DNA from 2 places in the Mesorhizobium sp. M0292 genome. Region 2 is predicted to be linked to the other one. Evidence: riboswitches for the same ligand, from Rfam matches in the RefSeq annotation. Region 2 holds a riboswitch; the other holds the start of a gene.
The links. Region 2 has a riboswitch for S-adenosylmethionine ahead of NKI96_RS16065 (O-succinylhomoserine sulfhydrylase). Riboswitches for the same ligand answer to the same signal wherever they lie in the genome.

Region 1: linked by a shared signal. The riboswitch ahead of metX (homoserine O-acetyltransferase MetX) and the one ahead of NKI96_RS16065 (O-succinylhomoserine sulfhydrylase) in region 2 are both predicted to bind S-adenosylmethionine.

What each region holds. Positions count from the first base shown of each region.
Region 1 covers NZ_JAMYSB010000023.1:734-16,530, reverse strand. Annotated here, with positions in the region: gene ftsE (cell division ATP-binding protein FtsE) at 1-327, shown strand, start outside; gene NKI96_RS26245 (cell division protein FtsX) at 320-1,309, shown strand; gene NKI96_RS26240 (YdcF family protein) at 1,443-2,162, shown strand; gene NKI96_RS26235 (pyridoxamine 5'-phosphate oxidase family protein) at 2,261-2,893, opposite strand; gene NKI96_RS26230 (LysR family transcriptional regulator) at 3,008-3,913, shown strand; gene NKI96_RS26225 (lysophospholipid acyltransferase family protein) at 4,029-4,838, shown strand; gene NKI96_RS26220 (LysE family translocator) at 4,908-5,522, opposite strand; gene NKI96_RS26215 (aldo/keto reductase) at 5,606-6,553, opposite strand; gene NKI96_RS26210 (gamma-glutamylcyclotransferase) at 6,717-7,250, opposite strand; gene NKI96_RS26205 (DUF2125 domain-containing protein) at 7,374-8,372, shown strand; gene NKI96_RS26200 (sugar kinase) at 8,497-9,420, shown strand; gene NKI96_RS26195 (prephenate/arogenate dehydrogenase family protein) at 9,428-10,363, opposite strand; gene hisC (histidinol-phosphate transaminase) at 10,368-11,477, opposite strand; SAM riboswitch at 11,604-11,681, shown strand; gene metX (homoserine O-acetyltransferase MetX) at 11,742-12,911, shown strand; gene metW (methionine biosynthesis protein MetW) at 12,908-13,522, shown strand; gene NKI96_RS26175 (DUF1330 domain-containing protein) at 13,530-13,850, opposite strand; gene NKI96_RS26170 (glycosyltransferase family 2 protein) at 14,099-15,034, shown strand; gene NKI96_RS26165 (DUF1194 domain-containing protein) at 15,086-15,797, opposite strand, start outside.
Region 2 covers NZ_JAMYSB010000009.1:58,220-74,016, forward strand. Annotated here, with positions in the region: gene NKI96_RS16030 (LysR family transcriptional regulator) at 1-884, opposite strand, end outside; gene chvE (multiple monosaccharide ABC transporter substrate-binding protein) at 1,174-2,244, shown strand; gene mmsA (multiple monosaccharide ABC transporter ATP-binding protein) at 2,397-3,929, shown strand; gene mmsB (multiple monosaccharide ABC transporter permease) at 3,926-5,212, shown strand; gene araD1 (AraD1 family protein) at 5,414-6,409, shown strand; gene NKI96_RS16055 (ABC transporter substrate-binding protein) at 6,456-7,226, opposite strand; gene NKI96_RS16060 (2'-deoxycytidine 5'-triphosphate deaminase) at 7,328-8,422, opposite strand; SAM riboswitch at 8,563-8,640, shown strand; gene NKI96_RS16065 (O-succinylhomoserine sulfhydrylase) at 8,698-9,888, shown strand; gene NKI96_RS16070 (ceramide glucosyltransferase) at 9,900-11,051, opposite strand; gene apaG (Co2+/Mg2+ efflux facilitator ApaG/CorD) at 11,274-11,666, shown strand; gene NKI96_RS16080 (Hsp33 family molecular chaperone) at 11,853-12,884, opposite strand; gene argF (ornithine carbamoyltransferase) at 12,993-13,904, opposite strand; gene NKI96_RS16090 (aspartate aminotransferase family protein) at 13,923-15,122, opposite strand; gene NKI96_RS16095 (GcrA family cell cycle regulator) at 15,481-15,797, shown strand, end outside.

The sequences.
Region 1 (15,797 bases), on a different contig from region 2:
GCGAGCTACCGCACCGACGTCACCGAACTTTTGAAATGGGTTGGCCTGGGCGAGCGCATGCATGTGCTGCCGCCGGTCCTTTCGGGCGGCGAAAAGCAGCGCGCGGCAATCGCCCGGGCCTTGATCGAACAGCCCGAAATCCTGCTTGCCGACGAGCCGACCGGCAATGTCGACCCGCCGCTGGCGCGCCGGTTGCTCAGGCTGTTCATTGAGCTCAACCGGCTCGGCACCGCGGTGGTGATCGCCACTCACGATCTCGGCCTGATGGAGCAGGTCGACGCGCGCCGCATGATCCTGGCCGGCGGAAGGCTGGATATTTATGACTGAGCTATCGGCCGAACAGCTGCATGAAGACGCCGCCGAGCCCGCGACGACGACGCAGCGCGTCCACCGCCGCATGGCGCCGATCGTGCCGGCGCAGAATATTGCCGGCCGCGCCTTGGTGCTGGTCATCGCCATCATGACCTTCCTGTCCTGCCTGACTTTCGGCGCCGTCACGCTGGTGCGCGACACTGCCTCGGTCTGGGAAAACCAGATCTCGCGCGAGGCGACGATTCAGATCAAACCGGTCGACGGCCTCGACATGGAGGCAGCCCTTGCCCAGGCCTCGCAGATCGTCGGCGAATTCCCCGGCGTGAAGGAAACCCGGATCATCGATCGCGACGCCACCGCGCGTCTGTTGGAGCCATGGCTGGGCTCGGGCCTGAATATCGACGAATTGCCGGTGCCGCGCCTGATCATCGTCACCATCGACGAGACCAGTCCGCCCGACTTTAGCGCCATCCGTGCGGCGCTCACGCCCAAGCTGCCGAGTGCTTCGCTCGACGATCACCGTACATGGGTCGACCGGCTGGTCGCCATGGCCCGCACCACGGTCACCATCGGCATCGCCGTGCTGGTCCTGATGCTGTCGGCGACGGTGCTGACCGTAGTGTTTGCGACGCGCGGCGCTATGGCGGGTAACGGCCATATCATCGAAGTGCTGCATTTCGTCGGCGCCGAGGCGCGCTTCATCGCGCGCGAATTCCGCTGGCATTTCCTGGTCACCGGCATGAAGGGCGCGGCCGCCGGCGGCGCAGCCGCGATCCTGGTTTTCATCGTCTTTTCCTGGTGGTCGTCGCGCAACATGGCAACGCCGCAGGCCGACCAGGCCACCGCTTTGTTCGGCAATTTCGCCATCGGATCGGCAGGCTATCTCGGCGTCGGCCTGATGGTGCTGGTGATCGGCGGACTGACGGCGGCGACCTCGCACGCCACCGTCGTCGCCTATCTCAGCGACATCGATGTCCGCCAGCCGGATGCGGGGTGAACCGTGAGGGCAGAAGCGAAAACAGTTCGGGGGCAAGGACAGGAATGGAAGGGACGATCACGGATCGAAAACCGACGTAACGCAATGTGCGCTTTTTTCCTTACCAAAAAGGCATTTCAGGATTAACCATAGGATGATGAACGCGCGGGAGTCGACCGGAACGGCTGGACAGATGCCAGTGGTGCGTTTGCGTGTGCGTACCGGGCTGGGCCGTTTGCGCACCGCCCTGCGTCTCGCCTCCCTCTGTCTACTGCTGCTGGTGGCCCTGTTTGCCGGTGGCTTCGGCTGGTTCGCCAGCAAGGTCAGCCACATGACGACCCCGACCAACCCAGCCAAGGCCGATGCGATCATCGTCTTGACCGGCGGTCAGGCCCGCCTCGACGCAGCACTCGATCTGCTTGCCTCCGGCAAGGGCGAGCGGCTGCTGATCTCAGGCGTGCATCCCTCTGCCAGCCGCCGCCAATTGCAGGCTGCTACCGGCGGCGACAAGGCGCTGTTTTCCTGCTGTGTCGACATCGACCGCGCCGCGCTCGACACGATCGGCAATGCCGAGGAAAGCGCTAAATGGGTGGAGAGCCACGCCTATGGCAGCGTCATCCTCGTCACCAACAATTACCACATGCCGCGCAGCCTGCTCGAGATGGGCCGCCTGCTGCATGGCGCCAGGCTTGAACCCTATCCGGTGGTCAACACCAATCTGGACAATGGCGACTGGCTGACCAAGCCGGAAGCGCTACGCGTGCTTCTGACCGAATACAGCAAATACCTGCTGGCGCTTGCGCGCGGCGTCGTCCCGGTCCGCCAGACTGCCGACAGCGTCGCACTGGCCGAGGTTTCGACCGCCAAGGACTAAAGCAATTCCAGGAAAAGTGTGTAGCGGTTTCCCCGGGAAAAGCACGTACGCTTTCCCTTGGGAATTGCGTCCAGACAGACGACTCTGACGGCGCTCGATTACCCCTTGGCCGTGCCGTCTTCCGCGCCACGCAGCCGCGCAATCTCCTGTTCGAGGCTTTCAATCCGCTTGTCGCGTTCGGCGAGTGCGGCCGCGACATCGGCGGCCTCGAATCGCTGCGGAATGTGTTGCGGGCAATTGGCATCCCAGGCCGAGACGGTGAACAAGATGACCTGCTCGGGGCGCGCCTTGTAGTCCTGCGGCATCAGCCTTGCCAGAAGCTCGGCATCGTCCTCGACGACGCGCGCCGTGCCCCAGATCTTGACGCGCTGGCGATGCGCATAGTCGATCAGGAACAGGAATGCCTGGTTGTTGTCGGCGAGATTCCCCTGCGTGATGAACTGCCTGTTCCCGGAGAAATCGGCAAAGCCGATGGTCTTCTCGTCCAGCACCTTGAGGAAGCCGGCTGGCCCGCCGCGATGCTGGATGTAGGGCTGACCCTCGCCATTTGCCGTCGACAGGAAGACGCTGGTCTGCGCCGCGATGAAGTCGGCGAGGTCGGGCGTCATATGGGCGCGCCATCCGCCGCGCTCCTCGGCGCTGGCATAGCCCTTGCGCGAACCTTTGCGGGTCTGGATCGCCTTGACCGTCGGCGTGAAGGCGACATCGCTGGTGAAAGTGTGAGCATTCATGGAAGCCTCCGCGAGGCCGAAACACGGCCATTGTACGCGAAGAGGTAGATCCTTCCATGTTTTGGATGTAGATGGCATAGTTGCAAGCTATCCTTCCAATTTCCGGAAGAAAGTATGGATCGTCTCGAAGCCATGTCGCTGTTCGTCGCCGCGGTGGAAGCGGGCAGCCTTTCCGCTGCCGGCCGCCATTTCGGCATTCCACTGGCAACGGTCAGCCGCAAGGTTTCCGACCTCGAAAAGCACCTTCAGGCGCGCCTGCTGAACCGTTCGACCCGGCAGCTCACGCTGACCGATGCCGGCCAGGCCTATCTCGCCGCCTGCCGCCGCATCCTCGGCGAGGTCGGCGAAGCCGAACGCACCGCTGCCGGCGAATACAGCACGCCGACCGGCGACCTGTTCATCACCGCGCCGGTCGTCTTTGGTCGCCTGCACGTGCTGCCTGTCGTCACCGAATTCCTGGCGGCTTATCCTCAAGTCAACATTCGCCTGACGCTGGCTGACCGGATAACCCAACTGGCGGAGGAACATCTCGACCTTGCCATCCGCATCGGCGAGCTTGCGCCTTCGAGCCTCATTGCCATCCGCGTCGGCGCGATCCGTCGCGTCGTGTGCGCCAGCCCCGCCTATATCGCCGCGCATGGCATGCCGCGGACGCCGGACGATCTGGCCGCGCATGAATGCATCAGTTTCGAAGGGCCTGCAGCGCTCGCCAGCTGGAGCTTTGCCGGCGACAAGGGCGAACTGATCGTGCCGATCCACTCACGGCTGCGCGTCAACACGGCGGAAGCTGCAATCGATGCCGCGATTGCAGGCGCCGGGATGACGCGGGTGCTCTCCTACCAGATCGCGGACGCAGTACGTTCCGGCGTGCTCGTCCCGGTCTTGCGACCCTTCGAGCCGCAGCCGTGGCCGGTGAGCCTCGTCCATGCCGGCCAAGGCCTGCTGGCGGTGAAACTAAGGGCGTTCCTCGATTTCGCCGCTCCGCGGCTGAAGCAGCGGCTGTTGCAGGCGACGTGGTGAGTTGAGACTGGCTTGAGTCAGTGGCGAGCCGGCCTATGTCAGGCCATTGCGGCGTTTCCTTTTTGCCCGCGCTTGGTGTAACCAACGCACACCTCCTCAACGGGCCCTTCCCCGCATGCTCTATATCCGCTCGCTGGCGTTCAACTTCGTCTTCTATGTCAATCTGATCGTCCAGATGGTCCTCTGGACCCCTTACTACTTCCTCTCGCCACGCCATCGCGCCTGGTTCGTGCCGAAATTCTGGTCGCGCACCAGCCTGTGGCTCTACGACAAGATCGCCGGCACCAGGAGCGACATCACCGGCGTCGAGAACCTGCCGGAGGGCTCTTTCATCCTGGCGCCGAAACACCAGTCGTTTTGGGACGCGATCGCTTTCTTTCCCTTCCTCCACGATCCGCTTTATATCCTGAAGCGCGAGCTGACCTGGATCCCCTTCTTCGGCTGGTACATCCTGAAGATGCGGATGATCCCGGTTCACCGCGGCAGCCGCTCCAAGGCGTTGAAGCAGGTCGTTGCATCGACAAAGCAGGAGATGGGGCGCAATCCGCGCCAGCTGATTATCTACCCCGAAGGCACGCGCCGAGCGCCAGGCGACGAGCCGGCTTACAAATACGGCATTGTCGAGCTCTATACGCAGCTTGGCGTCCCGGTGGTACCGGTCGCCCATGTCGCCGGCCTCTATTGGCCTCGCCGCAAATTTTTGCGCTTTCCCGGCACCATCAAGGCCCGCTTCCTGCCGCCGATCCCGCCCGGGCTCGGCAAGGACGAATTCATGGACCGGCTGATCGGCGATACGGAAGCCGCCTGCGACCAGCTGCTGATCGAGGCATCGCAGGCTCCTAACCCGCCGCAAATGCCGCCGACGGCGGTCAAGCGGCTGGCCGAACTCGCCGCGGCCGCCAAAGCAATTCCAGGAAAAGTGTGAGCGGTTTTTTCCGTCCTGAATCGCGCCAAAACAAAAAAGACCAAAGCTTGATCTCTTCTGCGGGCCGGCTCAAGGCCACGCCGCCAGCGCCGTGGTCAGCACCAGCGTCGCCGCGAAGGCCAGATTGATGATCCGCGACGTCAGCGGCTGGCGCAGGGTGCGGGCGAAGGCCGCGCCGGCCAGCAGCCACAGCACATGGATGGCTACGATCATCAGGGTGAGAACCGCCAGCCTGGCCGGGATGCCGAGAGCTGCGGTCGCGGAGCCAGCAAGGACCGCAGCAATCGCCAGATAGGCTTTCGGGTTGGCAACGGCGAGCAGGAAGCCGCCGAGGAAGGTCGGCAGAACCGCGCTGCTGTCACGCGCGGCCAGCGGCGGCGCTGTCGCTATTCTGTAGGCGAGGTAGAGAATATAGGCGGCTGAAGCGACCGCCAGCACCGGCGCTACGCCCGGCATCGAGGTGAGGATAGCCTTGATGCCGGTGGCCACGACCAGCAGCACCGCGACCGTGCCTAAAATGATCCCCGATGTGTAGTGAAGCGAATTGCGCAGGCCGAAGGCGGCCCCTATCGCCGTGACGCTGATCGTCGCCGGGCCAGGACTGCCCATGACGACGGTTGCCGCCAGCACCAGCGCCAGCAATTGCTGCCAGGGCTGCGCCTGCGAAAGAATGTCTGCGGCCATGCTGCCTCTTCTCCACAATAATGGAGAACAGTGTGGCAAGGCGGACAGCCGTCGTCTTGAACGATCGTGCCGAACCTGCGCGGCTAGGCGCTGGCCTTGTCCAGCGCCACGAGATCCTCCGCGCTGAGCTTCAGCGATGCGGCGCGCACCAGGCTGTCGACCTGGTCCAGCGTCGTGGCGCTGGCGATCGGCGCAGTGATGCCGGGCTGCGCCATCACCCATGCGAGTGCTACTTCCGCCTGCTTGGCCGAATGGCGCGCCGCCACAGTGTCGAGTGCGGCCAGAATGCGCATGCCGCGCGCATTGAGATAAGCCTTCACGCCGCCGCCGCGTTCACTTTTGCCGAGATCGGCCTCGCTACGGTATTTGCCGCTCAAAAACCCCTTGGCGAGACTGAAATAGGTGATGACGCCGATATCCTCGGCCACGCACACATCATGCAGCGGCCCGTCGAAGGATGAGCGATCGTAGAGATTGTATTCCGGCTGCAGCACGCTGTAGCGCGGCAGCCCGCGCAGGCTGGCAACATCGAGCGCGGCGCGCAGCTGGCCGGCGTCGAGATTCGAGGCGCCGATATGGCGGACCTTGCCGGCAGCGAGCAGCTTCTGGTAGGCGCCGAGCGTCTCTTCATAAGGCGTGGTCGGGTCCGGCCAGTGCGACAAATAGAGGTCGATGACATCGGTCTGCAGTCGCTTGAGCGACGCCTCGACTGCCCTTTCGATATGGGCAGCGGACAGATCCTTCTTGCCTTGTCCCATATCCGAGCCGACTTTGGTGATGACGATGATCTTGTCACGGTTGCCGCGGCTTTTCATCCATTTGCCGATGATGGTCTCGGACTCGCCGCCCGCGTGGCCGGGCACCCAGCGCGAATAGGCATCGGCCGTATCGATAGCGTTGAGGCCGGCGCCGCCGAACCGGTCGAGCAGGTCGAAGGAGGTCTTCTCGTCCGCGGTCCAGCCGAAGACATTGCCGCCCAGGACCAGCGGCGCGATGGAAAGGTCGGTTTGACCGAGACGGCGTTTTTGCAAGACGGGGCTCCGTGGGCTGGCGGCGGGCGACCCGAATGCTTCGGGCCGCAGCTAAGCTAGGTCTCGCCGCGCCGAGGTCAAAGGCCTCAGCCAATTTTCCAGCGGGCCAGCGCTTCACAAAGGCGCGAGCGCTTCGCCTGCAGGCTCGCCGTGGTCCACTGGCTCACGAGGCGATCCGCTTCGCCACCTCTTCCAGCCAGTGGTCGCTGATACCCAGCGCCGCGAGATGCTGCAGCGTGTTGAGCACATAGTCCTCGTTGTTTCCGGACTGGCCGACGGCGCCACGGATAACACCTGCCGCATGCGCGGGGTCGAGCCCGCCGGCATACTGCTCATGCTGGCGGTCGACGATATAGGCAACCGCTTTCACTCTCTCTCCCGCGGCCGCCCCATTCCCGTCGAGGCTGATATCGAGCACACGCTCGAGGTAGACGCTGGTCACCAATTCGCGCTCGCGCAGATAGGTCAGCACCTCATCGCGCAGCTCGCCGGGCACGCGAAAGGCCAGCCCGATGCAGGAGCCGCCACGGTCGAGGCCTAGCACCAGGCCCGGCCGCTGGCGCGTGCCGCGATGCACGAAGGAATAGACGCAGAGCGACCGGCGGTAGCCGTAAAGCCGCGCGCGCCGTGTCTCGACATGGGCGAATCCCGGTCGCCAGATCAGCGAGCCGTAGCCAAAAACCCAAAAATCGCCCATATCGCCAAGCCTGATTGTACGAGAGTGACGCCGCCGCATCGGAATCGGTGCTCTTCTGTTCTTTTTGCTTTTGCGTAAGCCACAGTCCACCCGCAACACGCCCGCGTTAATGAAAGCCGCAGCATGACGTCAAGTGACGAGCGTCCGTCGAAGTTTCGCCGCCGGCTGATGTGGCTCGCTGCCTTGCTCGTTATGCTGTTCGGCGTCTACAGCGCAGTCTGGTTCTATGTCGCCGGTCGCGTCAGCAGCGAAGCCGACAAGGCGGTGGCCTCGCTCAAGGACAAAGGCATCGAGGCCGGCTGCGCCAACCTCACCGTCAGCGGCTACCCCCTGAGTTTTGCCATCTCCTGTGACAATCTGGCTTACGAGGACGACGCCAGGAACGTTGCCGCCTCGGCAGGCAGCTTCAACTTCGTTGCAGAGCTCATCCGGCCTTTGTCGCCTGCCGCCGAGTTGCGTGGGCCGCTGCGCACCTCGGTGCCGGGGATGGCGCCGCTATGGATCGACTGGGACAATCTGCAGGCCAATGCCAAGCTCTTCTGGCCCCTGCCCCGGAGCATTTCGCTGCAGGCGGAGAGCTTGTCCGGCCAGACGGATCCGGCCGACGACACTGATCCGGTTTCACTGTTCAGCGCCGGAACCGCGGCGGGCGAGTTGCGGCCCGACGGCCAGGACATCGGCTACGTCGGCAGCTTCACCGATCTTGAGATCGACGCCGACGCGATCGGCGGGCGCGTGCTGCCGCCGCTCGACGGCAGCGGCGACGCGACGCTGAAGAACGGCGTCGCGCTGATGAAGACGCAGGCCAGGAGCCTGCGCGGCCAGGCGGCCGACATCCACAAGCTCGATCTGTCGTCGGGAACCGCGCGCATCACCGTCTCCGGCCCGGTGTCGGTCGACGCCAACGGCCTGGTCAATGCCGACCTGACGATCAAGCTGCAGGATCCCAAAGCCGTGGCGGCAATCCTCGCCACCGCAATCCCCGAGCAGAAGAGCCAGATCGAGCAAGGCTTTGCCGGTCTGGCGCTGCTCGGCAACGAACCGTCGATGCCGCTCAAGGTGGTGAAGGGCAAGGTCTCGCTCGGCTTCATTCCGCTGGGCAAGATCAAGCCGCTCGATTAGAGCAATTCCAAGAAAAGTGTGAGCGGTTTTCCGTCCGGAATTCCGTTAAAACAAAGAGATAGAGCATGATCGCAAAGAGCGGGAACGGCTTTTGGGGAGAGATCATGCTCGAGCAAGCCGACGCATGAACCGACCGGTGAAACTGCTGAGCGTTGGCGCGCTGACGCTGGATACCATCCTGCGCGTCGAAACCCTGCCCACGCATCAGGGCAAGTTCATCGCCTCGGACGGCATCCAGATCGCCTCGGGCATGGCGACAAGTGCTGCCTGCGCCGCCCGCCGTCTCGGCGCCGAGGTGTTCCTGTGGGCAAGTGCAGGTGACGATGCCGTCGGCGACCAATTGCTGGCCGGCATCGAGGCCGAGGGCGTCGATTGCGGCTTTGTCCGCCGCGTCGAAGGCGCCCGCTCGGCGCTGGCCGCGATCCTGGTCGACGCTCATGGCGAGCGCATCATCGTGCCCTTCTACGACCCAAAGGCGCAGGCCGACCCCGAGGCGGTGCCTGTCGCCGATCTTTCCGGCTTCGATGCCGTGCTGGTCGATGTGCGCTGGCCGGGCGCCGCCGCTCTTGCCTTGACCGCCGCGCGCGACGCCGGTTGCCCGGCAATCCTCGACGCCGACACGGCGCCGCTGGAGGTGCTGGAGCATCTGTTGCCGCTGGCGTCGCACATCGTCGCTTCGGAGACGGCTGCACGCATTGTCTGCGGCCACGCGCTGAATCCCGAAACCGCCTGCGCCGACCTCGCCAGCCGCACAGACGCCTTTGTCGCGGTTACCGGCGGCGCCTCGGGAAGCTGGTGGCATGACCGGTCCGCCGGATGCGTGCGCCACATCGCGGCGCCGAAGATCAAGGCGGTCGACACGCTTGCCGCCGGCGACGTGTTTCACGGTGCCTTTGCCGTCGGGCTTGCCGAAGCCATGCCTATCGAGCAGGCCTTGCGCTTTGCCAGCGCGGCGGCCGCGCTCAAATGCCAGCGCTTCGGCGGCCGGCTGGGCGCGCCGGACCGGGCCGAGACAATGGCCATGGTCGCGGCGACCTGGCCCGTCTGAAACAGATTTAACTTTTCACCGGGTGCTCGACCGCCTGCCGGCCGAAATCCGGCACGTCGATATCCTGGCCGGCCTCGATGATCGAACGGCGAACGGCCCGGGTGCGGGTGAACAGGTCGAACAGCTTGTCGCCGTCGCCCCAGCGGATCGCCCGCTGCAGCGAGGCGAGGTCCTCCGAAAAGCGCGCCAGCATTTCCAGGATGGCATCCTTGTTGTGCAGGCACACGTCGCGCCACATGGTCGGGTCGGAGGCGGCCAGACGGGTGAAGTCGCGGAAACCGGAAGCCGAATATTTGATCACTTCCGACTTGGTCACCGATTCCAGATCGTCGGCCGTGCCGACGATGTTGTAGGCAATGATGTGCGGAAGATGCGAAACGATGGCCAGCGTCATGTCATGATGCTGCGGGTCCATCGTGTCGATGTTGGAGCCGCAGCGCCGCCAGAATTCCGACAGCTTTTCCAGCGCGGCCGGATCGGTTCCCGGCAGCGGCGTGAAGATGCACCAGCGGTGTTCGAACAGCTCGGCGAAACCCGCATCCGGGCCCGATTTCTCCGTACCCGCCAGCGGGTGTCCCGGAATGAAGTGCACGCCGTCCGGCACATAGGGCTGCATTTGCGCAATGACGGAGGCCTTGGTCGAACCGACATCGGTGAGGATGGCGCCTTTTTTCAGCGCCGCTGCGATCTCTTGCGCCACCTCGCCCGACGACCCCACTGGCACCGAGACGATGATCAGGTCGGCGTCGAGGACCGCTTCCCTGGCGTCGGTGGTGTAGCTCTCGCCAAGACCGAGCTCCTTCGCCCGCGCCAGCGTGGCCGGGCTGCGCGTCGCGATGGCGACATGGCGGGCCAGGCCCTCGCGGCGGATGATGCGGGCCAGCGACGAGCCGATCAGGCCGATGCCGACCAGCGCGATCTTTTCAAACATCGGTGCTGTCATTGTTTCAGCTTTTCAGGAATGTCGTGAGGGCATCGATGACGCCGCGATTTGCTTCTTCGGTGCCGACGCTCATGCGCAGCGCATTGGGGAAGCCATAGCCGGTAACGCGCCGCAATATATAGCCGCGCTGGGTGAGGTAATCGTCCGCCGCCTCAGCCGAATGCCTCTTGTCGTCGGGAAAGTGGATGAGGACGAAATTGCCGACGCTGGGCGTCACGCGCAGCCCAAGCTTCGTCAGTTCTTCATTCAGCCAGGTAAGCCAGGTCTCGTTGTGCAACGAACTGCGCTCGACATGGGCGCGGTCGCGGATGGCGGCAATGCCGGCCTCGATCGCTGTTGCGTTAACGTTGAAAGGGCCGCGGATGCGGTTGATGGCATCGACGATGTGCAGTGGGCCATACATCCAGCCGATGCGCGCGCCGCCAAGGCCGAGCTTGGAGAAGGTGCGGGTCATGACCACATTCTGTGCGCTGCCCGCCAGCTCGATGCCGGCCTCATAGTCATTGCGCCTGACATATTCGGCATAGGCCGCGTCCAGCACCAGAAGCACGTTGCCCGGGAGCGCGGAATGCAGGCGGCGGACCTCCTGGAACGGCAGATAGGTTCCGGTCGGATTGTTGGGATTGGCGAGGAAGATGATTTTGGTCCGCGGCGTCACCGCGGCCAGGATCGCGTCGACGTCGGCGCGTTCCTCGGTTTCCTTCACAGCAACCGGCTTGGCCCCCGCCGACTGAATGTAGATCTTGTAGACCATGAAGGCATGTTCGGTAAAAATCGCCTCATCGCCTGGCGCAAGATAGGTCTGCGCCAGCAGGCCAAGTATCTCGTCGGAACCGTTGGAGCAGATGATGTTTGCCGGGTTGAGGCCATGCACCTCGGCGATCGCCTCGCGCAGCCGGCGGGCGGTGCCGTCGGGATAGACATCGAGCTTGGCAGCCACTTCACGCGCGGCCTCGATCGCCTTCGGCGACGGGCCGAGCGGGTTCTCGTTCGACGATAGTTTATGGACCTTGGCGACGCCGGCCGGTGCTGTGCTCTTGCCCGGCACATAGGCGTCGATGTCCATAATGCCCGCGCGGGGCGTCGGTCGTGCCTTGTCCGCTGTCTTGTCCATGTCGCAAATCCATCGAGAATGCCTCCGTCCGGAGGCCGCAGCGGAAATACAAGCCGTAGCCGCGAATGTCGAGAGGCGGGCAATAGCTGGCCGTTGACGCCGGGCCGCACGAGTTCTAGAAGAACGCAACAGTTCCGTGGTGATTTGGCCGGTCGGCTTGCAGCCACGTTAAACAACTCGCTAAAGGGCCGTTTGCGTGACGTAACCGGCTTTGCGATCGCATTGCCGGTTTTTTATTGCCTGACGGCGGGCAAGGAGAGTCACATGGCCGCGCTCCGCGCTACAAAAACCAACAACGAGGCCGACAACCCGTCGAGCCCTGTGTTGCGTTTTGGCCCTGACAAGCCGCTGAAGCTTGACGCCGGCACGCTTTTGTCGCCGTTCCAGATCGCCTACCAGACATATGGCGCCCTCAACGATGCCCGCACCAACGCCATCCTGGTCTGCCACGCGCTGACCGGCGACCAGCATGTCGCCAGCACCAATCCGGTGACCGGCAAGCCCGGCTGGTGGGAAGTGCTGATCGGTCCCGGCAAGATCATCGACACCAACCGCTTCTTCGTCATTTGCTCCAACGTCATCGGCGGCTGCCTCGGCTCCACCGGTCCGGCCTCGACCAATCCCGCCACCGGCAAGCCCTACGGCCTCGACCTGCCAATCATCACCATCCGCGACATGGTCCGGGCGCAACTGATGCTGGTCGACCATTTCGGCATCGAAAAGCTGTTTTGCGTGCTCGGCGGCTCGATGGGCGGCATGCAGGTGCTGGAATGGGCGTCATGCTATTCCGAGCGCGTCTTCTCGGCCCTGCCGATCGCCACAGGCGCACGCCATTCCTCGCAGAACATCGCCTTCCACGAGGTCGGCCGCCAGGCTGTCATGGCTGATCCGGACTGGCATGGCGGCAAATATTTCGAGCACGGCAAGCGCCCGGAAAAGGGGCTCGCCGTGGCGCGCATGGCCGCCCACATCACCTATCTGTCGGAAGCCGCCCTGCATCGGAAATTCGGCCGCAATCTGCAGGACCGCGAAGCGCTGACCTTCGGTTTCGACGCAGATTTCCAGATCGAAAGCTATCTGCGCCACCAGGGCATGACATTCGTCGACCGCTTCGACGCCAACTCCTACCTCTACATGACCCGTTCGATGGATTATTTCGACCTCGCCGCCGACCATGGCGGCCGGTTGGCAGATGCCTTTGCCGGGACCAAGACCCGCTTCTGCCTGGTGTCCTTCACCTCGGACTGGCTGTTCCCGACCGAGGAGAGCCGCTCGATCGTGCATGCGCTCAACGCCGCCGGCGCCTCCGTCTCCTTCGTCGAGATCGACACCGACCGCGGCCATGATGCCTTCCTGCTCGATGAACCCGAACTGTTTGCCGCCATCAAGGGCTTCATCGGCTCGGCGGCCCGCGCAAGGGGGCTCGCCTCATGAGCGTCAATGGCAGCCAGCGCGTCGACCTCGAAGTCGTGGCCAACCTGATACCGCCGCAGTCGCGGGTGCTCGATGTCGGCTCCGGCGACGGCCTGCTGCTCGAACTCCTGCAGGAGACCAAGCAGGTCGACGGCCGCGGGCTGGAGCTGTCACAGCGCGGCGTCAATGAATGCGTGGCGCGCGGTCTCTCGGTCATCCAGGGCGATGCCGATACCGACCTCGAATTCTATCCGGACAAGGGTTTTGACTTCGTCGTCCTGTCTCAGACGCTGCAGGCGACCCGCAACCCGAAGCTGGTGCTCGACGAGCTGCTGCGAATCGGCAACCGCGCCATCGTCTCCTTCCCCAATTTCGGCCACTGGCGGGTGCGGCTGTCGCTGTTCGTCAATGGCCGGATGCCGGTGACCGCGGACCTGCCCTATTCCTGGTACGACACGCCCAACATCCATTTCTGCACCATCCGCGACTTCGTCAATCTGGTCGAGGAACTCGGCGCTTCGGTCGAGAAAGCCACCGCGCTCGACGGCAACGGCCAGAAGATCGGCCTGTCGATGCCATGGTGGTTCTGGAATTTCTTCGGCCAGCAAGCGGTGTTCTTGCTGAAGCGGTAGTTTGCCCCTATTCCAGCACGTCCGTCGCCTTGTGCGGGTGCTGAACGCCATCGGCGATGATCACATCGGCGTGGGAGTTGTGGGTGCGCAAGGCCAGAATCTCGCGATAGGCTGATGAATCGTACCAGCCCCACGCATGCGCCCTGTCCGGAAACTCGATGACGATCAGATGCCCGGGCCATTCGTTTTCGACCACCTCCATGTCGCCGCCGTGGACAAGGAAGCGGCCGCCGAAAGGCTCCAATGTGGCGTCGATCCTCTGCAGATACTCGACAATCTGCGGGCCCATTGTGACTTGACGCATATGGGCGACGGCGTAGGCGGCCATGGCTGAACTCCCTGTGAGATCGAAGCCCGACGACCGGCTTCGTTGGCGCAATCTGCAGACATGATGGCCATCGGTCGATTACGTCTGGGGTAATCGGCCGGCTTACCGGCGTCCTGGCTCAACAGTTTGTGATGACATTGCCGCTGGTTTTTTGTAGCGTCGAAGCGAATGCCATCCCGGGGTAAGGCTTGGACGGCGACCATCAAAACCTCCGGCCTCCAGGCATTTCGGGGCACAATCGAAGCAACATGTCCAAGGCAACCGACCTCGCTCCGCTGATCTCGGTGATCACACCGACGCACAATCGCCGCAGCAAGGTGGTGCGCGCCGTGGAGAGCGTGCTGGCGCAGAATTTTCCCCGGTTCGAACACATTGTCGTCGATGACGGCTCGACCGACGGTACGGCAGCCGCACTTGCCGAAATCCGCGATCCACGGCTGATCTATGTTGGCTCGAAATGGCGCGGCGCCAATGCCGCCCGCAATGCCGGCATCGAGCGGGCGCAGGCGCCGGTGGTGACATTCCTCGATTCCGACGACGTCTATTTGCCGGATCGCCTGGCGCGGACGCTGGAGCAGTTCGACAACAATCCCTCGCTCGAAGTGCTGATCAGTTCCTTCGTGTCGCTGAAGGGCAATCGCCGCACCAACTGCGTCAACCGCGAGGCGCTGCTGAGCCGCGACTCGCTGGAGCGGGCCCTTGTCGCGCAGACCATCTTCATTGCCGGGTCGGCAATCACCGCCCGGCGCGAGTCGCTGCTGGCCATCGGCGGCTACGACAGTGACGTCACGCGCATGCAGGATCGCGAATTGTTGCTGCGCTTTGCCCGTCGCAGCGGCGCGCAGCTGTCCGAAGTGATCGACTGGAAAAAGTACAACTCGGAGAATTCGATCTCCGGTCGCCGGGACGGCTATGTCGAAGCCTATGCGAGCTTGATCGACAAGCACCCCTATATCGCCGACCGCTACCCCTACATTCCGCCTTACATGATCGCCCGGCAGCTCATCGCCGATGCACTCAAGGGCAGGGTTTCGCAGGCGTTCTCCGGCTATATGGCCAACCGGTCGTCGAAGGCGCTTGGCTATTCGCTGCCGCAGCTGTTGCGTGGCTATGTCGGCGGCCGGCGCTGGCGCCGCGATCTCTATGCCGAATTTCGCGACAAATACGGTGCACGGCCGGCCTGAAGTTTGCCGACAAGCCGAGCAGCGGCTTTCCCCTCCGAACTGCCTCAAACCTCATTTGTCGAGTTCCGGCAGATATGGGTCGGAATATAGCCGCCGGTCGCGTTCGCCCTGCAGGCAGTCCATGGGTGCGGCGGCATCGATCGGGACCACGGTCGCATCGGCGATGCCGCTCACCTCCAGGATCAGCTTGCGGCGTATGGCGGTGGCGAACTCCGAGGCCGCATAGATCGGCAACACGAAGGAGCCGGGCCCACCGGTGACGCACTCGTCATAATACTGGTCGAGATGGCTGAAGGTCGGCGACGGGCTGATCAGGATCGGCAGGCCGTTGATGACGATGCCCTTGGCCACCGCCGCATCGCGTGTCGTGGCGACGGGCAGCCCGGTGTTGTTGGGACCGTCGCCGGAAATGTCGATGACGCTGCGTGGCGCATCGAACCCCGTGCCCTCGAACAGCCCGGCGCCGAAGGCAAGCGCACCGGAAATCGAGGTGCCGCGAAAGCTGCGGAACGGCCGCGCTTCTATTCTGTCGGCGAAGGCGTTGGCGCTCTCTGCGCTGTCGATCACCTGCCAGGCGATGACGCCATCCTCGCGCACGACGCCCGCCCATTCGAAATAGGCAAGCGCGATGCGCCCGGTGGTTCCCGAGCGCACGGCCTTGATGAAATCGGGATGCCTGAGCGCCTCGACATAGCCAGCGCGCTGCAGCGCGAACTCCCTCTCGTCCATCGACTGTGAGATGTCGACGGCCAGCACCAGTTCG
Region 2 (15,797 bases):
ATGGCGCCGGCGAGACCGTCGGGGTTCTGGATGAATTTTGCCACCTGGATCGACACCGGGGCGATGGCGTCGGACTGCGCCACCATGACCAGTGTGAGCAGCAGCGACGAGGTGTTGAGGATGCGGTCCGGCAGGGCGATGTTGCGGTTCAGGAAATTGCTCTCCATCGCCTGGCGCAGCGGCGACCCGCCCGACTGGAACACCCAGTCGAAGGCGGCGGTGTCCTCCAGCCTCACCGCCTTCCCATTGTTTAGAGGATGGCCGTTGCTCAGCGGGTGGCCTCGGCGCACGATCAGGCAGGCCTTCTCGACGCCGATGACGCGCGATTCGAACAGGCGCGGATTGAGGTCTTCGGGGACACGGGCGATGATGAAATCATGGCGCGTGGCGATCAGTTCGCGCGCCAGCACATTCGACGTCTCGACCTGCATGGTAATCTCGATGCGCGGATAGAGGCGGCGTATCTCGCGGATCGCCGGGACCGCCAGTTCGATCGCCGGCGCCGTCACCGCGCCAAGGAACACCGAGCCGCCCTTGCCGGCCTTGAGCTCCGATATTTCGCGGTCGGCCTCGCGCATTTCGAGCAGGATCGAGCGCGCGCGCCGGGCCAGCGCCTTGCCGTAAGGGGTGAGTGTGATGCCGCGCGGCAGCCTTTCGCAGAGCTTCACCTCGAGCACCGCTTCCATCTCGGAAATCATGCGCGAGGCCGCCGGCTGCGAGATGTTCATCACCTGGGCGGCAGCACTCACCCGACCGTGATCGTCGAGTGCTGCGATCATGCGCATGTGACGCAGGCTCAAGCCGCTACGCAGAAGTGTCTCGCCATCGCCCGGCAATTCATCGTAACCGCTTGAAATTCCCTGAGGACCTCGTAAAGCCGCCATGCCTTTTCCCGCTTCCGCCACTGTTCCAGCCCGGTTTAGTCATATACCGGTTTTGGTATAGCAACCACCGAAGATCGCATTTGACAGTTATGGCAAAGGGTCACACTTTCGCGCGTCCTCAAGACTTGACGGTCGATGACGAGCAAAATCGTATCGATTTAAATCTGAGGGCCGATTGGGAGGATACCGGAGATCGATTATGACGGCGGCGGCGCTTTGGCGCATCCGCCCGACTGCGCGGCCCGCGAAGCCCCGAGGTGTCGCGTCCATCAACCAGGGAGAGTTTTACGTGAAAATCATCAAGACACTGGCCGCCGTCGCGGCCCTTGGCATCGCTGCCATGACCTACTCGGCGCATGCAGCCGACAAGGGTCTTGTCGGCGTGCTGATGCCGACCAAGACCTCGCAGCGCTGGATCAATGACGGCGATGCCGTCAAGTCCCAGCTCGAAGCTCTCGGCTACACGGTCGACCTGCAGTACGCTCAGGACGACATCCCCAACCAGCTCAGCCAGCTGGAAAACGAAATCACCAAGGGCCCGAAGGCGCTGATCATCGCTTCGATCGACGGCACGACCCTGTCGGACGCGCTGCAGAAGGCCGCTGACGCCGGCGTCGTCGTCGTCGCCTATGACCGCCTGATCAAGAAGACCGCCAATGTCGATTACTACACCACCTTCGACAATTTCGGCGTCGGCGTGATCCAGGCGAACTCGCTGGTCAAGGGCCTCAAGGAGCGCTTCCCGAACACCAAGCCGTGGAACGTCGAACTGTTCGGCGGCTCGCCGGACGACAACAACGCCTTCTTCTTCTACAACGGCGCAATCTCGGTGCTGCAGCCGCTGATCGATGACGGCTCGATCAAGATCAAGTCCGGCCAGACCGGCATGGACAAGGTCGGCACGCTGCGCTGGCTCGCCGCCACCGCCCAGGCGCGCATGGACAACCTGCTGTCGGCCAACTACTCGGACGGCAGCCGCGTCGATGGCGTTCTTTCGCCCTATGACGGCCTGTCGCGCGGCATCACCGCTTCGCTGCGCGCCGTGGGTTACGGCACCGACGCCCAGCCGTGGCCGATCGTGACCGGCCAGGACGCCGAGACTGCTTCGGTCAAGCTGATCATCACGGGCGAGCAATACTCGACCGTGTTCAAGGACACCCGCGAACTGGCCAAGGCCACCGTCGAACTCGTCGACAAGGTGCTCTCGGGCGGCAAGCCGGACGGCCTCGACGAAAAGACCTACAATAACGACGTCAAGGTCGTTCCCTCGATCCTTTTGACGCCGCATGAGGTCGACAAGTCGAACTACCAGGCACTGGTCGTCGACTCCGGCTACATCAAGGCCGACGAACTGAAGTAATCCGTTTAGAAAGACAGGGGTCCTGCGCGACGCAGGACCCCTTTCCGTTCACAAGCGACCCCGGTATTGTTTCTACCGGACTTAGTTTGCGTGCATGTCGTTGTCTCAAACCGCAAGCACTTTGGAGCGACATGCAACAGGAGGAGCTTGCCCTGATGACGACGATTTTGGAGATGCGCGACATCACCAAGACCTTCCCCGGCGTGAAGGCGCTGTCGAACGTCAACCTCAGCGTCGAAGAAGGCGAGATCCACGCCGTGGTTGGCGAGAACGGCGCCGGCAAGTCGACGCTGATGAAAGTTCTGTCGGGCGTCTATCCCGCCGGCACATATGACGGCCAGATCATTTTTCAGGGTCAGGAATGCCAGTTCAAAGGTATCCATGACAGCGAACACAAGGGCATCGTCATCATCCACCAGGAGCTAGCGCTGGTGCCGATGCTGTCGATCACCGAAAATATCTTCCTCGGCAACGAAAACGCCCGATACGGCGTCATCGACTGGGATGCCAACGAGGCGCGCACCGCTGCCCTGTTGAAGAAGGTGGGCCTCAAGGAGGACCCCAAGACACTGATCACCAATATCGGCGTCGGCAAGCAGCAGCTTGTCGAGATCGCCAAGGCGCTGAGCAAGGACGTCAAGCTTTTGATCCTCGATGAGCCGACCGCGTCGCTCAGCGAGAAAGACAGCCAGGCGCTGCTCGATCTTCTGCTCGAATTCAAGCGGCAAGGCATGACCTCGATCCTGATCTCGCACAAGCTCAACGAGATCAACCGGGTCGCCGACAAGGTAACCGTCATCCGTGACGGGCGCACCATCGAGACGTTGGCCAAGAAGGATATCTCCGAAGACCGCATCATCACCTCGATGGTCGGCCGTTCGCTCGACGACCGCTATCCGCCGCGCGAGCCCAAGATCGGCGAAGTCGTGTTCGAGGTGAAGAACTGGTCGGTCTATCACCCGCTCCATGCCGAGCGACAGGTGATCAAGGGCATCGACATCAATGTGCGCAAGGGCGAGGTGGTCGGCATCGCCGGGCTGATGGGCGCCGGCCGCACCGAATTCGCCATGAGCCTGTTCGGCCGCTCCTATGGCCGCCGCATCACCGGCGAAGTGCTGCTCAAGGGCAAGCCGGTCGATGTCTCCTCGGTAAGCAAGGCGGTCCAACACGGCATCGCCTATGTCACCGAGGACCGCAAAACCTACGGCCTCAACCTTATCGACCATATCAAGCATAACATTACGCTGGCCAATCTCGACGGCGTGTCGCGCCACAGCGTGATCGACGACATGCGCGAGCTTGCGGTCGCCAACGACTATCGCAAGAAGACCAATATCCGTGCGTCAAGCGTCTATCAGATGACCGGCAATCTTTCCGGCGGCAACCAGCAGAAGGTGGTGCTGTCGAAATGGTTGTTTGCCGACCCTGACGTGCTGATCCTCGACGAGCCGACACGCGGCATCGATGTCGGCGCCAAATATGAAATCTACACGATCATCGCGCGCCTTGCCTCGGAGGGTAAGGCGATCGTGGTCATCTCCTCGGAAATGCCGGAATTGCTGGGGATTACCGACCGCATCTACGTCATGAACGAAGGGCGCATGGTGGGCGAAATGCCGGCGGCGGAAGCAAGCCAGGAAAAGATAATGCGCGCCATCGTCCGGGGAGAAGGAAAAGCAGCATGAGCACCGAAAGCGCCCCCGCCCCGCAGGGCAACGTCGCCGACGAACAGCGCCCGCGCATCGCCGTCTCGGCGCTGGCGACGAATTTGCGCGAATACGGGCTGATCATAGCGCTGATCGTCATCATGCTGTTCTTCCAGTTCACCACGTCGGGGACGTTGTTCAAGCCGGTCAACCTCAGCAATCTGGTGCAGCAGAACTCCTTCATCATCGTGATGGCGCTGGGAATGCTGCTGGTGATCGTATCGGGCTATATCGACCTCAGCGTCGGATCGGTCGCCGGTTTCATTGGCGCGCTGGCGGCAAACATGATGGTCATCTGGCAACTCGGACCGCTGAGCAATCCGCTGGTGGTTTCGATCGTCTGCCTGGTCGCGGGTGGCCTGATCGGCGCCGCGCAAGGGTATTGGATCGCCTATCACCGGATACCGAGCTTCATTGTCACGCTGGCCGGCATGCTGATCTTCCGCGGCATTTGCCAGGCGTTGCTTGGCGGCGGCTCGTCGGTGGGTCCGCTTCCCGACGACTTCAAGATGCTCAGCTCCGGCTTCATCCCGGATGTGATCGGCCCACTGACGCTCGTCCCGCCGGTCGTGAACGCAGCCGGCAAGACCATCATGGGCAGCGGCGTGACCCTGCACATGACGACGGTCGTGCTGGGGCTGATCGCCGTGCTCGCCTATGCCTATTTCGGGGTCCGCACCCGGCGCAAACGAGAACGCCATGGTTATGAGGCCGAGCCCTTCACCCTGTTCGTCGTCAAGACGCTGGTCGCCAGCGCGCTGGCGCTGTTCCTGGTCTATGAGTTTGCCAGCTACCGCGGCCTGCCCGTGGTGCTGCTGGTCATGGGCGTGCTGATCACGCTGTTCGTCTTCGTCACCAATCGCATGACCATCGGGAGGCGCATCTACGCCATGGGCGGCAATCCCAAGGCGGCGCAGCTGTCGGGCATCAACACCGAGCGGCTGACGCTGATGGTGTTCATCAATATGGGCGTGCTGTCGGCGCTTGGCGGCCTGATCATCGCGGCTCGTCTCGGCCAGGCGGTGCCGGCGGCGGGTCTCGGCTCGGAGCTCGATGTCATCGCCGCAGTGTTCATCGGCGGCGCCTCGGCGATGGGCGGCGTCGGCCAGGTTATCGGGGCGGTCGTCGGCGGCTTCATCATGGGCGTGATGAACAACGGCATGTCGATCATGGGCGTCAATGTCGACTGGCAGCAGGTGGTCAAAGGCCTGGTGCTGCTCGGCGCCGTGATCTTCGACGTCTACAACAAGAACAAGGCCTGACAAGCTTCAGCGAGGCAAGCAGGAGGCATACGGTCGCGGCGCAGCCGGCAAGTTGTCGGCATAAGAAGTCCCCCGAGGGATGGAGCTCGCGAGCGCAATCCGGACGAAGAGTTCAACCCGTGGCGCGGCGAGGTCCGAGCCGCGCAGGTCAAGGTTTGCCAAGGGGCAACCCGGCCAAGGCACATGAGAGAGGATTTCATCATGCTAATCTCCCAGATCCTCGACGACGCCGAGACCATCCGCGTCGTCGCCCGCAATGGCGGCGGCAAGACCAGGATCATCAACGGCGCCCGCAGCGTCTATTCGCTGGCCATGGAAGCCGCGCGCACCGGAACGGGCCTCGCCGCGCTGATCGAGCGCAAGGGGTTCGGTGAAGCGATAGACCTCGACGCCGTCTACAAGAAGGGCCGGCTGGTGTCGCCGATCAACCATCCCGATCCTGCGCATCTGCATCTGACCGGCACCGGCCTGACCCATCTCGGCTCGGCGGCGACGCGCGATTCCATGCACAAGAAGCTCAGCGATGGCGGCGAGGAGCAGCTTACCGATTCCATGAAGATGTTCCGCATGGGGCTCGAAGGCGGCAAGCCGGCCAAGGGCCAGACCGGCGTGCAGCCGGAATGGTTCTACAAGGGCAACGGCACCATGGCGGTGGCGCCGGGCGCCGCACTGATGTCGCCGGCCTTTGCGCAGGACGCCGGCGAGGAGCCGGAAATCGCCGGCATCTATGTCATCGGCGACGACGGCGCGCCGTTCCGCGTCGGCTTCACGCTGTCGAACGAGTTTTCCGATCATGTTACCGAGCGGGTGAACTATCTGTTCCTGGCACATTCCAAACTGCGCAACGCCTCGTTCGGGCCGGAAATCCTGATCGGCGACCTGCCGGCCGACGTCAGGGGCTCATCGCGAATCTATCGCGACAGCAATTTGCTGTGGGAAAAGCCGTTCCTGTCGGGCGAAGCGAACATGTCGCACACAATCGCCAATCTCGAACATCATCACTTCAAATATTCGGCCTTCCGCCAGCCGGGCGACGTGCATGTGCACATGTTCGGCACGGCGACGCTGTCCTTTGCCGACGGCATCAAGACTCAGGCCGGCGACGTGTTCGAGATCGAGGCCGGGGATTTCGGCCTGCCGCTGCGCAACCCGCTGGAGATTGAGCAGCCGGTTAAGGTGGCGGTGAAGGCGCTTTGAGAGCGTAATCTCCCTCCTTGAGGGGGGAGATTGGCAGCGCCCACCGTCAATAAATATCGAAGTCGAAATACTTGGCCTGGATCTTCTTGTAGGTGCCGTCGGCGACGATGGCGTCTATCGCCGCGTTGAGCTTGTCGCGAAGTGCCGTGTCCTCCAGGCGGACAGCGATGCCGGCTTGCGTCTCGGTGCCCTTGACGTCACCGACAAGCTTGCAGCAGCCGTCGCTCGCCTTCTTCAGCCAGTCCATCAGCACGAATTTGTCGGAGATGACGGCGTCGAGACGGCCGTTCTGCAAGTCGGTGATCGCCTCTTCCTGGGTGGGGTAGAGTTTCGCCTCGGCGCCGGCCTTGCCATAGGCGTCCTGCGCATAGTCGGCCTGAGTGGTCGAGGCCTGCGCGCCCACCGTCTTGCCGGCAAGGGCTGCCGGTTCGGTGGAAGTGAGGTCGCTGTCCTTCGGCGCCACCAGCGCCAGCGGCGTCGTGTAGTATTTGTTGGTGAAGGCGACCTGTTTCTTGCGCTCCTCGGTGATGCTCATCGAGGCGATGATGGCGTCGAACTTTTTCGCCTGCAGCGCCGGGATGATGCCGTCCCAGTCCTGGGTGACGATCTCGCACTCGACCTTCATCTGCGCACACAGCGCATTGGCAATGTCGATGTCGAAGCCCTCGATCTTGCCGTCCGCGGTGATGGTGTTGAAGGGCGGATAGGCGCCCTCGGTGCCGATCTTCAATTTCTCCTGCGCCTCAGCCAGCGAGCCGGCCGATATCACCAGCATGGCAGCGCTCGCTGCCGATATGATCCATCTTGAAATCTGCATTTCGGTTCCCCTTGCGCGCCGTTCTCTTGCCGGCCACCGAAAGGCAGCCAAGCATGGTGAGGCAGCGCAGGCAAGTATTTTGCCTGACGGTGATCGAAGGTTCAGCCGGCGGGGCGGAAATGCTTGGAGAGCTTGAGGCCTTGCGCCTGGTAATTCGAGCCGAGATCGGTGCCGTAAAGCGCCTGCGGCCGCTTCAGCATGTGTTCGTAGACCAGCCGGCCGACGATCTGGCCGTGGTCGAGGATGAACGGCACTTCGTGGCTGCGCACTTCGAGCACCGCCCGGCTGCCGGTGCCGCCTGAGGCCGAATGGCCGAAGCCCGGATCGAAGAAGCCGGCATAGTGAACACGGAATTCGCCAACCAGCGGATCGAAGGGCGTCATCTCGGCGGCGTAGAGCGGCGGCACGTGCACGGCTTCGCGGCTGACCAGGATGTAGAACTCGTCCGGGTCGAGCACCAGTTCGCCGGCGCCGCTCTTATAGAGCGGCTCCCAGAAATCGACGGCATCCTGGGCGGCGCGCTTGTCGACATCGACCAAGCCGGTGTGATGCTTGCCGCGATAGCCGACCAGGCCGTTCTGGTCGCCGTCAAGATCGATCGACAGCGCAATGCCGCCGCCGGAAATGTTGGGCGGCTCGGTCGCCACCAGCATCTCGGCGCGGTGCAATTCGTTCAGTTCTGCCTCCGACAACAGCGCGTTGCCGGTGCGAAAGCGGATCTGCGACAGCCTCGATCCGGCGCGTACGACGATCGGGAAGGTGCGCGGACTGACTTCGAGATAAAGCGGCCCGTGATAGCCGGGGGCGATCTTGTCGAACTCATGGCCGCGATCGGTCATCACCCGGGTGAAGATGTCGAGCCGGCCGGTCGAGCTCTTCGGGTTGGCCGAGGCCGACACGTTTGCGGGCAGCGCCAGGCTTTCGAGCAGCGGCACGATGTAGACGCAGCCGGTTTCCAGCACCGCGCCCTCGGCGAGACTGAACTCATGCAATTTCAGCCGGTGAAGCTTGTCGGCCACCAGATGATCGGGACCCGGCAGGAAGGAGGCGCGCACGCGAAAAGCCTTGTCGCCGAGCCTGAGATCGAGGCTCGCCGGCTGCACCTGGTCGACATCGAGCGCGCGCGGCGACTTCAGCGCGCCGGACTGAAACAGCGCGGAAATGTCCTGATCGGGAAGAATGCCTGTCTGCCGCAAAAGGCTGGCTCCGCTCCAAGGTCGGTCTCTTTGTGGCAGGTTCTTGCCGCAAAACCGCTGGATATTATTGCGGAACCTGCCTGGTACAAACCTCTTAATGAAGCCGGCAATTGACGCAAGCGCAGGTGAGGTCTAAAGGGTCGTTATCCCGTGGTGATTTGGCCGGTCGGCTTGCAGCCACGTTAAACAAGTCGCTAAAGGACCGTCGGGCCGCAAGGCCATATGGACCGGTTGCGACTTTCGCGGCCGGTTTTTTTGTGTCTGGAACAAAAGCGATGAGCACCAAGAAGCGTAACTGGAAACCTCAGACCGCACTCGTGCACGGGGGAACGCTGCGTTCCCAGTTCGGCGAGACGTCCGAAGCGATGTACCTCACCCAAGGCTATGTCTACGAGACGGCGCAGGCTGCCGAGGCCCGTTTCAAGGGCGAGGAGCCGGGCTTCATCTATTCGCGCTATGCCAACCCTACCGTCGACATGTTCGAAAAGCGCATGTGCGCGCTGGAGGGTGCCGAAGATGCGCGCGCCACGGCGTCCGGCATGGCGGCGGTGACGGCAGCGCTCCTGTGCAGCGCCAAGGCCGGCGACCATATCGTTGCGGCGCGCGCGCTGTTCGGCTCCTGCCGCTGGGTGGTGGAGACGCTGGCGCCGAAATACGGCATCGAGGCAACGCTGGTCGACGGCACCGACATCGCCAACTGGGAAAAGGCGGTGCGGCCGAACACGAAACTGTTCTTCCTGGAAAGCCCGACCAATCCGACGCTGGAAGTGGTCGACATTGCAGCGGTGGCGGCGCTCGCCACCTCGATCGGCGCCAGGCTGATCGTCGACAATGTCTTCGCCACGCCCTTGCAGCAGAAGCCCTTGCAGCTCGGCGCCCATATCGTCGTCTACTCCGCGACCAAGCACATTGACGGCCAGGGACGCTGTCTCGGCGGCATCATCCTGTCCGACAAGAAATGGATCGACGAGAATTTGCACGACTATTTCCGCCACACCGGCCCGAGCCTGTCGCCGTTCAACGCCTGGACGCTGCTCAAGGGCCTGGAGACGCTGCCGGTTCGGGTGCGCCAGCAGACTGAAAGCGCGGCCAAGATCGCGGATTTCCTGGCAGGACGGCCGGAAATCGCCCGCGTCATCTATCCCGGCCGCGCCGACCACCCGCAGGCCGACATCGTCAAGAAGCAGATGACAGGCGGATCGACGCTGATCTGCCTCGACGTCAAGGGCGGCAAGCAGGCGGCCTTCGCCTTGCAGAACGCGCTCGACATCGTGCTGATCTCCAACAATCTCGGCGACGCCAAGAGCCTGATCACCCATCCGGCGACCACCACGCACAAGAACCTCAGCGACGAAGCTCGCGCCGAGCTTGGCATCGGGCCGGGAACGCTCAGGCTGTCGGTCGGTCTTGAGGATACGGACGATCTGCTGGAGGACGTTGCGCAGGCGCTGAAGGCAGCCGGATAGGCCGCGAGGCGTCACGCTCCCGACGAAACCTCTTCCAGTTCGGCCGTCTTGGTGCCGATGGTCATGATGTTGCCGCGCCAGTCGACGGCGCCGCTCAGCCAGCCGCGCGCCCAGATGGCGGGAAGCATCATGTCGCGCACCATCATCGCCGGGACCATGCGCAGCGACAGGTGCCAGCCCTTGGCCGCGGCCAGCGCGCATTCGGGAATGTAGGCCGCCGTCAGCACGGCCAACACCGTGGCCGGCAGGCTGATGCCGGCACTTGCGGCCGCCACCAGCGCCAACGCCAACGGCACGGCGACGCCGGTCAGGATCTCGGGTGCGAAAAACAGCGGGAAAGTGACGCGGCGCAACCGCGCCCAGCGCGCCTGGCGCGACCAGATGTCGGCAAGTCGGCGCTGCCCCAGTGGTTGCTCGAAAGGCGAGGCAACGAGATTGACGCGCAGGCCCAGTCCGTTGACCAGCTTGGTTGCAGCAGCATCCTCGGCGATCTCGGCGGCCAGCGCGCGGATACCGCCACTGGTATCGAGCATCGGCTTGTTCCACAGCATGCTCTTGCCTTGGGCAAAGCCGAGACCGAGCGCCTCGCCGGCATATTGCCAGCGCGCCTGCAGCGTGTTGAGGAACGCGCATTCGACCTCGGCCCAGAAGCCATCCGGCCGAGAGCCGATCGGCGTCGAGCAGATAAGCCCGGTATTGGTCCGCCAGGCCGCCATCATGTGCTGGACGTAATCCCTAGGCATCAGCACGTTGGAATCCGCGAGAATAACCCAATGATAGAGCGCCGCTTCCCAGCCCTTGACGCAGTTGTTGAGCTTCGGGTTGCTGCTGACGCGGTCGTCGCCGATCAGCAGCCGGGCCGGCACGTTGGGAAACAGGACGATCGCCCTGTTTATCAGTTTGACGACGGGATCGTCGGCGTGAGCGACGCAGAAGATCAGTTCGTAGCGCGGCCAGTCGAGCGAGAAGGCTCGCTGCAGCGTCTCTTGTGTGAACGGCTCCACGCCGCGCGACGGCACGACGATCGAGACCGGTGGCTGCTCGTTGGACGGCGGAGGGATGAGACGGCGCGCTTTCAGCTTCGACGATGCAAGCAGGATGCTGGCGAGATTCGAAAGAAGCAAAGCGGAGGAAGCGAAAGCGGCTGTGAGAGCTGGTTCCATCGAGATCTGGTCACTCCGGAAAGGCCGCTCGCGGCTGCTTCGTCAGTCGACAGATGGGCCTTGAGTCGCCGGCAAGGTTTGCGCACACCAACACTGTCATGTGTCACTTAAATGACATTGTTTGTCGGCACCTCCGCTTTGAGGCTGGCAGGACATGCCGTTGTGCGCGTATCAAACCGCATAGCGCGACAAATGTTCCTTGCCGCGCAACCGGAGCAGCCCATGTATCGCGCCGTCACGCGCAACATCGAAGTGCAGGTCAGACCGTTCTACCTGGAGGACCGCTCGGACCCGGCGGAGAACCGTTATGTCTGGGGCTACCAGGTGACGATCGACAACCAGTCGGACGATTTCGTGCAGCTTATGTCGCGTTACTGGCACATCACCGACGGCAGCGGCCGGATCGAGGAAGTGCGCGGCGCCGGCGTGGTCGGCGACCAGCCTGAGCTCAATCCCGGCGACAGCTATCAATACACGTCAGGCTGCCCGCTCTCGACGCCCTCCGGCTTCATGGTCGGCCACTACACCATGCGCAACAAAAAGGGCGAGACGTTCGACGTCGCTATTCCCGCGTTTTCGCTGGATCTGCCGGGGACGCGGCGGACGGTGAATTAGGGGTTTTCTCCCCATCTCTATACGGGGAGAAATGCCCGGCAGTGCAACGAGGGGCGCCGCCGGACTCATGAGGTTATCTTCCACGCACATGACGTAGGCTATGCGCGGCCATTCACCAAAGTTCGCGCTGCCCCTCATCCGCCCTTCGGGCACCTTCTCCCCGTGAACGGGGAGAAGGAAGAGATGCTACTGAGCTGCAAACTCCGCCGGGTCGAAGTCGTACTGCTTCGAGCAGAACTCGCAGGCGACGTGGATGCCGCCATCTTCGATGCTGTCCTTGATCTCCTGCGCGGAAAACCCCTCGAGGATGCCGCGTATCTTGTCCCTTGAGCAGGAACATTGGTCGGCGACCGGCACGCCGCCGAAGACGCGCACACCATGTTCGTGGAACAGCCTGTAGAGCAGCCGCTCGGCGCCGATGGTCGGGTCGATCAGCTCGGTCGGCTCGATGGTGCCGAGCAGCGCCACCAGCTCGCGCCACGAATTGTCGGCCGGCTCCTGCGTCACGTCACGCGGATCGCCGTCGCCGCCCGAAATGTCCGGCACGCGCATGCGCTCGGGTGACTGCGGCAGGAACTGCGCCAGGATACCGCCGGCGCGCCACTGCTCGCGCGCACCGCCGGGGCCGGGCGTCAGCAGCTTGGCCACCGACAGCCGGAGGTCGGTCGGGATCTGCTCCGACTGGCGGAAATAGGTGCGCGCGGCGTCTTCCAGCGTCTCGCCGTCGAGTTGGACGATGCCCTGATAGCGCTGCGTGTGCGCGCCCTGGTCGATGGTCAGCGCCAAAACGCCGCTGCCCAGCAGCGTCTGCTGCGAGGTCTGGCCTGCGGCCACCAGGGCCTCCAGCCGGTCGGCATCGAAGCGCGCATAGGCGCGCAATGCCGAGGGCGTGGAGAAATCCGCGACCAGCATGTCGACAGGCCCGTCGGTGCGGGTCTGCAGGATGAACTTGCCTTCGAATTTGAGCGAAGTGCCGAGCAGCACCGTCAGCACACAGGCTTCCGCCAGCAGGCGGGCGACCGGCTCGGGATAGTCGTGACGGTTGAGGATGGCGTCGAGCATCGGCCCGAGTTGCACGGTGCGGCCGCGCACGTCGAGCGGGCCGACCTCGAAGGGTACGACATGATCGTCGCCGGCATAGCCGAACTCGCCGAGTTTGGGGTGATGTTCATTCACTTGATGCGTTTCCAACATGACAAAGCTCCAGGGCGCGGCCATGCGGCCCGGAGGGGTGCATGCGTCCAAACGCGCTTGATTTGCGTGATGGGGCGCAAATAGGCATCGCGCCGCCCCGGATCAAGCGCTTGGAGATCAAGCGCCTGGAGATCAAGCGCCCAGACACCAGGCCAAAACCGCCTTCTGGGCGTGGAGCCGGTTCTCGGCTTCGTCGAAGACAACCGAATGCGGACCGTCGATGACCTCGTCGGTGACTTCCTCACCGCGATGCGCCGGCAGGCAGTGCATGAACAGGGCGTCGGGCTTGGCCCTCGCCATCAGCGCCGCATTGACCTGATAGGGCGAGAAGACATTGTGGCCGCGGGCGCGGTGTTCCTGGCCCATCGACACCCAGCAGTCGGTGACGATGCAGTCGGCCTGGTCGACGGCTTCCTCGGGCGAGCGGGTGAAGTGCAGCTTGCCGCCATTGCTCTTCGACCAGTCGATATGCTTTTGCGCCGGCTCGCTGCCTTCCGGCACGGCGACATTGAGGTTGAAGCGGAACCGCGCCGAGGCCTCGAGCAGCGAATGCAGCACATTGTTGCCGTCGCCGGTCCAGGCGATGGTCTTGCCGGCAACCGGACCGCGATGCTCCTCGAAGGTCATGATGTCGGCCATCAGCTGACAGGGATGGGTGTCGTCGGTCAGCCCGTTGATGACCGGAATCGTGGCATTCTCGGTCAGCTCGAGCAGCCGCTCATGCGACGTGGTGCGGATCATGATGGCGTCCACATAGCGCGACAGCACCTTGGCGGTGTCGGCAATGGTCTCGGAGCGGCCGAGCTGCATTTCGGTGCCGGTCAGCATGATGGTCTCGCCGCCGAGCTGTCGCATGCCGACGTCGAAGGACACGCGCGTGCGCGTCGACGGCTTGTCGAAGATCATGGCCAGCACCTTGCCTTCGAGCGGTTTGGTCCGTTCGCCGGCCTTGAGGCGCGCCTTGCGCACCACCGCATCGTCCAGCATCAGGCGCAGATCGCCTTCGGAAACGGCGGAAAGATCGGTGAAATGGCGAAGGCTCATCGGGAATGGTTCTCGGGATTACTTCGCGGCGGCCGCGGCGATGGCGTCGGTCAGGCCCTTGGCAGCGGCGAGGATGCGATCGAGCGCTTCGCCGATCTCGGCGTCGGTGACGGTCAGCGGCGGCAGCAGACGAATGACGTTGTCGCCGGCCGGCACCGCCAGCAGATGCTGGTCGCGCAGCGCCATGTTGACCTTGGTGTTGGGCATGGCGCATTTCAGGCCAAGCATCAGGCCGCTGCCCCTGATGCCTTCGATGACATCAGGAAATTCGTCGGCGACCGCCGCCAGGCCCTGCTTCATCAGCAATGCCTTGCGCTGGACGTCTTCGAGGAAGCCGTCTTCCAGCACGACGTCGAGCACAGCGTTGCCGACCGCCATGGCCAGCGGATTGCCGCCGAAAGTGGTGCCATGCACGCCTGCCGTCATGCCGACGACAGCGTCGTCGGTGGCGAGGCACGCGCCCATCGGGAAGCCGCCGCCAATGCCCTTGGCAATCGCCATGATGTCGGGCGTCACGCCGGTCCATTCATGCGCGAACAGCTTTCCGGTGCGACCGATACCGCACTGGACCTCATCGAAGATCAGCAGCAGGCCATGCTGGTCGCAGAGCTGCCGCAGCCGCTTCAAGGATTGCGTCGGCACCGGGCGGATGCCGCCCTCGCCCTGTACCGGTTCGATCAGGATCGCGGCGGTCTCTGGTGTGATCGCCTTCTCGGCGGCGTCGATGTCGTCGAAGCCGACCTGGTCGAAGCCTTCGACCTTGGGGCCGAAGCCTTCGAGATATTTGTACTGGCCGCCGGCGGCGATGGTCGCCAGCGTGCGGCCGTGGAAGGCGCCTTCGAAGGTAATGACCCGGAAGCGCTCGGGATGGCCCTTGACGAACTGGTAGCGCCGCGCCGTCTTGATCGCGCATTCGAGCGCCTCGGCGCCGGAATTGGTGAAGAACACCTTGTCGGCGAAGGTGGCGTCAGCCAGCCGCTCGCCGAGCCGGGCCTGCCCCGGGATCTCGTAGAGATTGGAGACGTGCCAGAGCTTGGCCGCCTGTTCGGTCAGCGCCGAGACCAGATGCGGATGGCTGTGGCCCAACGAATTGACCGCGATGCCGCCAGCGAAATCGAGATATCGCTCGCCCTTGTCGGTAACCAGCCAGGTGCCTTCGCCATGATCGAAGGCCAAAGGGGCGCGGGCAAAGGTCTCGTAAAGCGCCGAACCGCTCATTATATGCGTCTCCGGTACCGGAAAAATCAAAAAAGCCGCCAAAGCGGCGGCCTTTGCGGCTTATCGTGTTTTTCGGCCATGAAGTCAACGAAAACGTCGTGCAGAGGCGCGTGGCCAGCTCCCGACGAGACGCCGGCTCATAAGCGACCGGGCAAGTTGGGGAAAACCTAAAAAACCGATTCGTGTTGCACCTGGGACTCTTGTCACCGAGTCAACACATGAGGTAATTGTAGTCGGGAAATAACTAGATTTCGTGCGGCGGACCTAATCACCTAATATATGTGGTGTCTGCCCCGGCAAAGATTGCCGGGTCGGGAACGGATTCCGGCTGCCGCACACATAGCAGGAGCGCGGTCTCATGAACTGGACTGACGAGCGGGTCGAACTTCTCAGGAAACTGTGGTCGGAGGGCTTGAGCGCAAGCCAGATCGCCGCACAACTCGGCGGGGTCAGCCGCAACGCGGTCATCGGCAAGGTGCACCGGCTGAAGCTGTCGGGCCGCGGACGCTCGACCGCGACGCCGGCGCGTCAGAAGAAGACAACGCAGGGATCTTCGATCCAGAAATCGGTGCCTCGCGCCGCAACCACGCAGCGCCATGTCACGACTTCGATCGGGGCGAACGCACTGCAGGCGCAGTTCGACGCCGAGCCGGTGGCGCGCCACTACATCCGCCC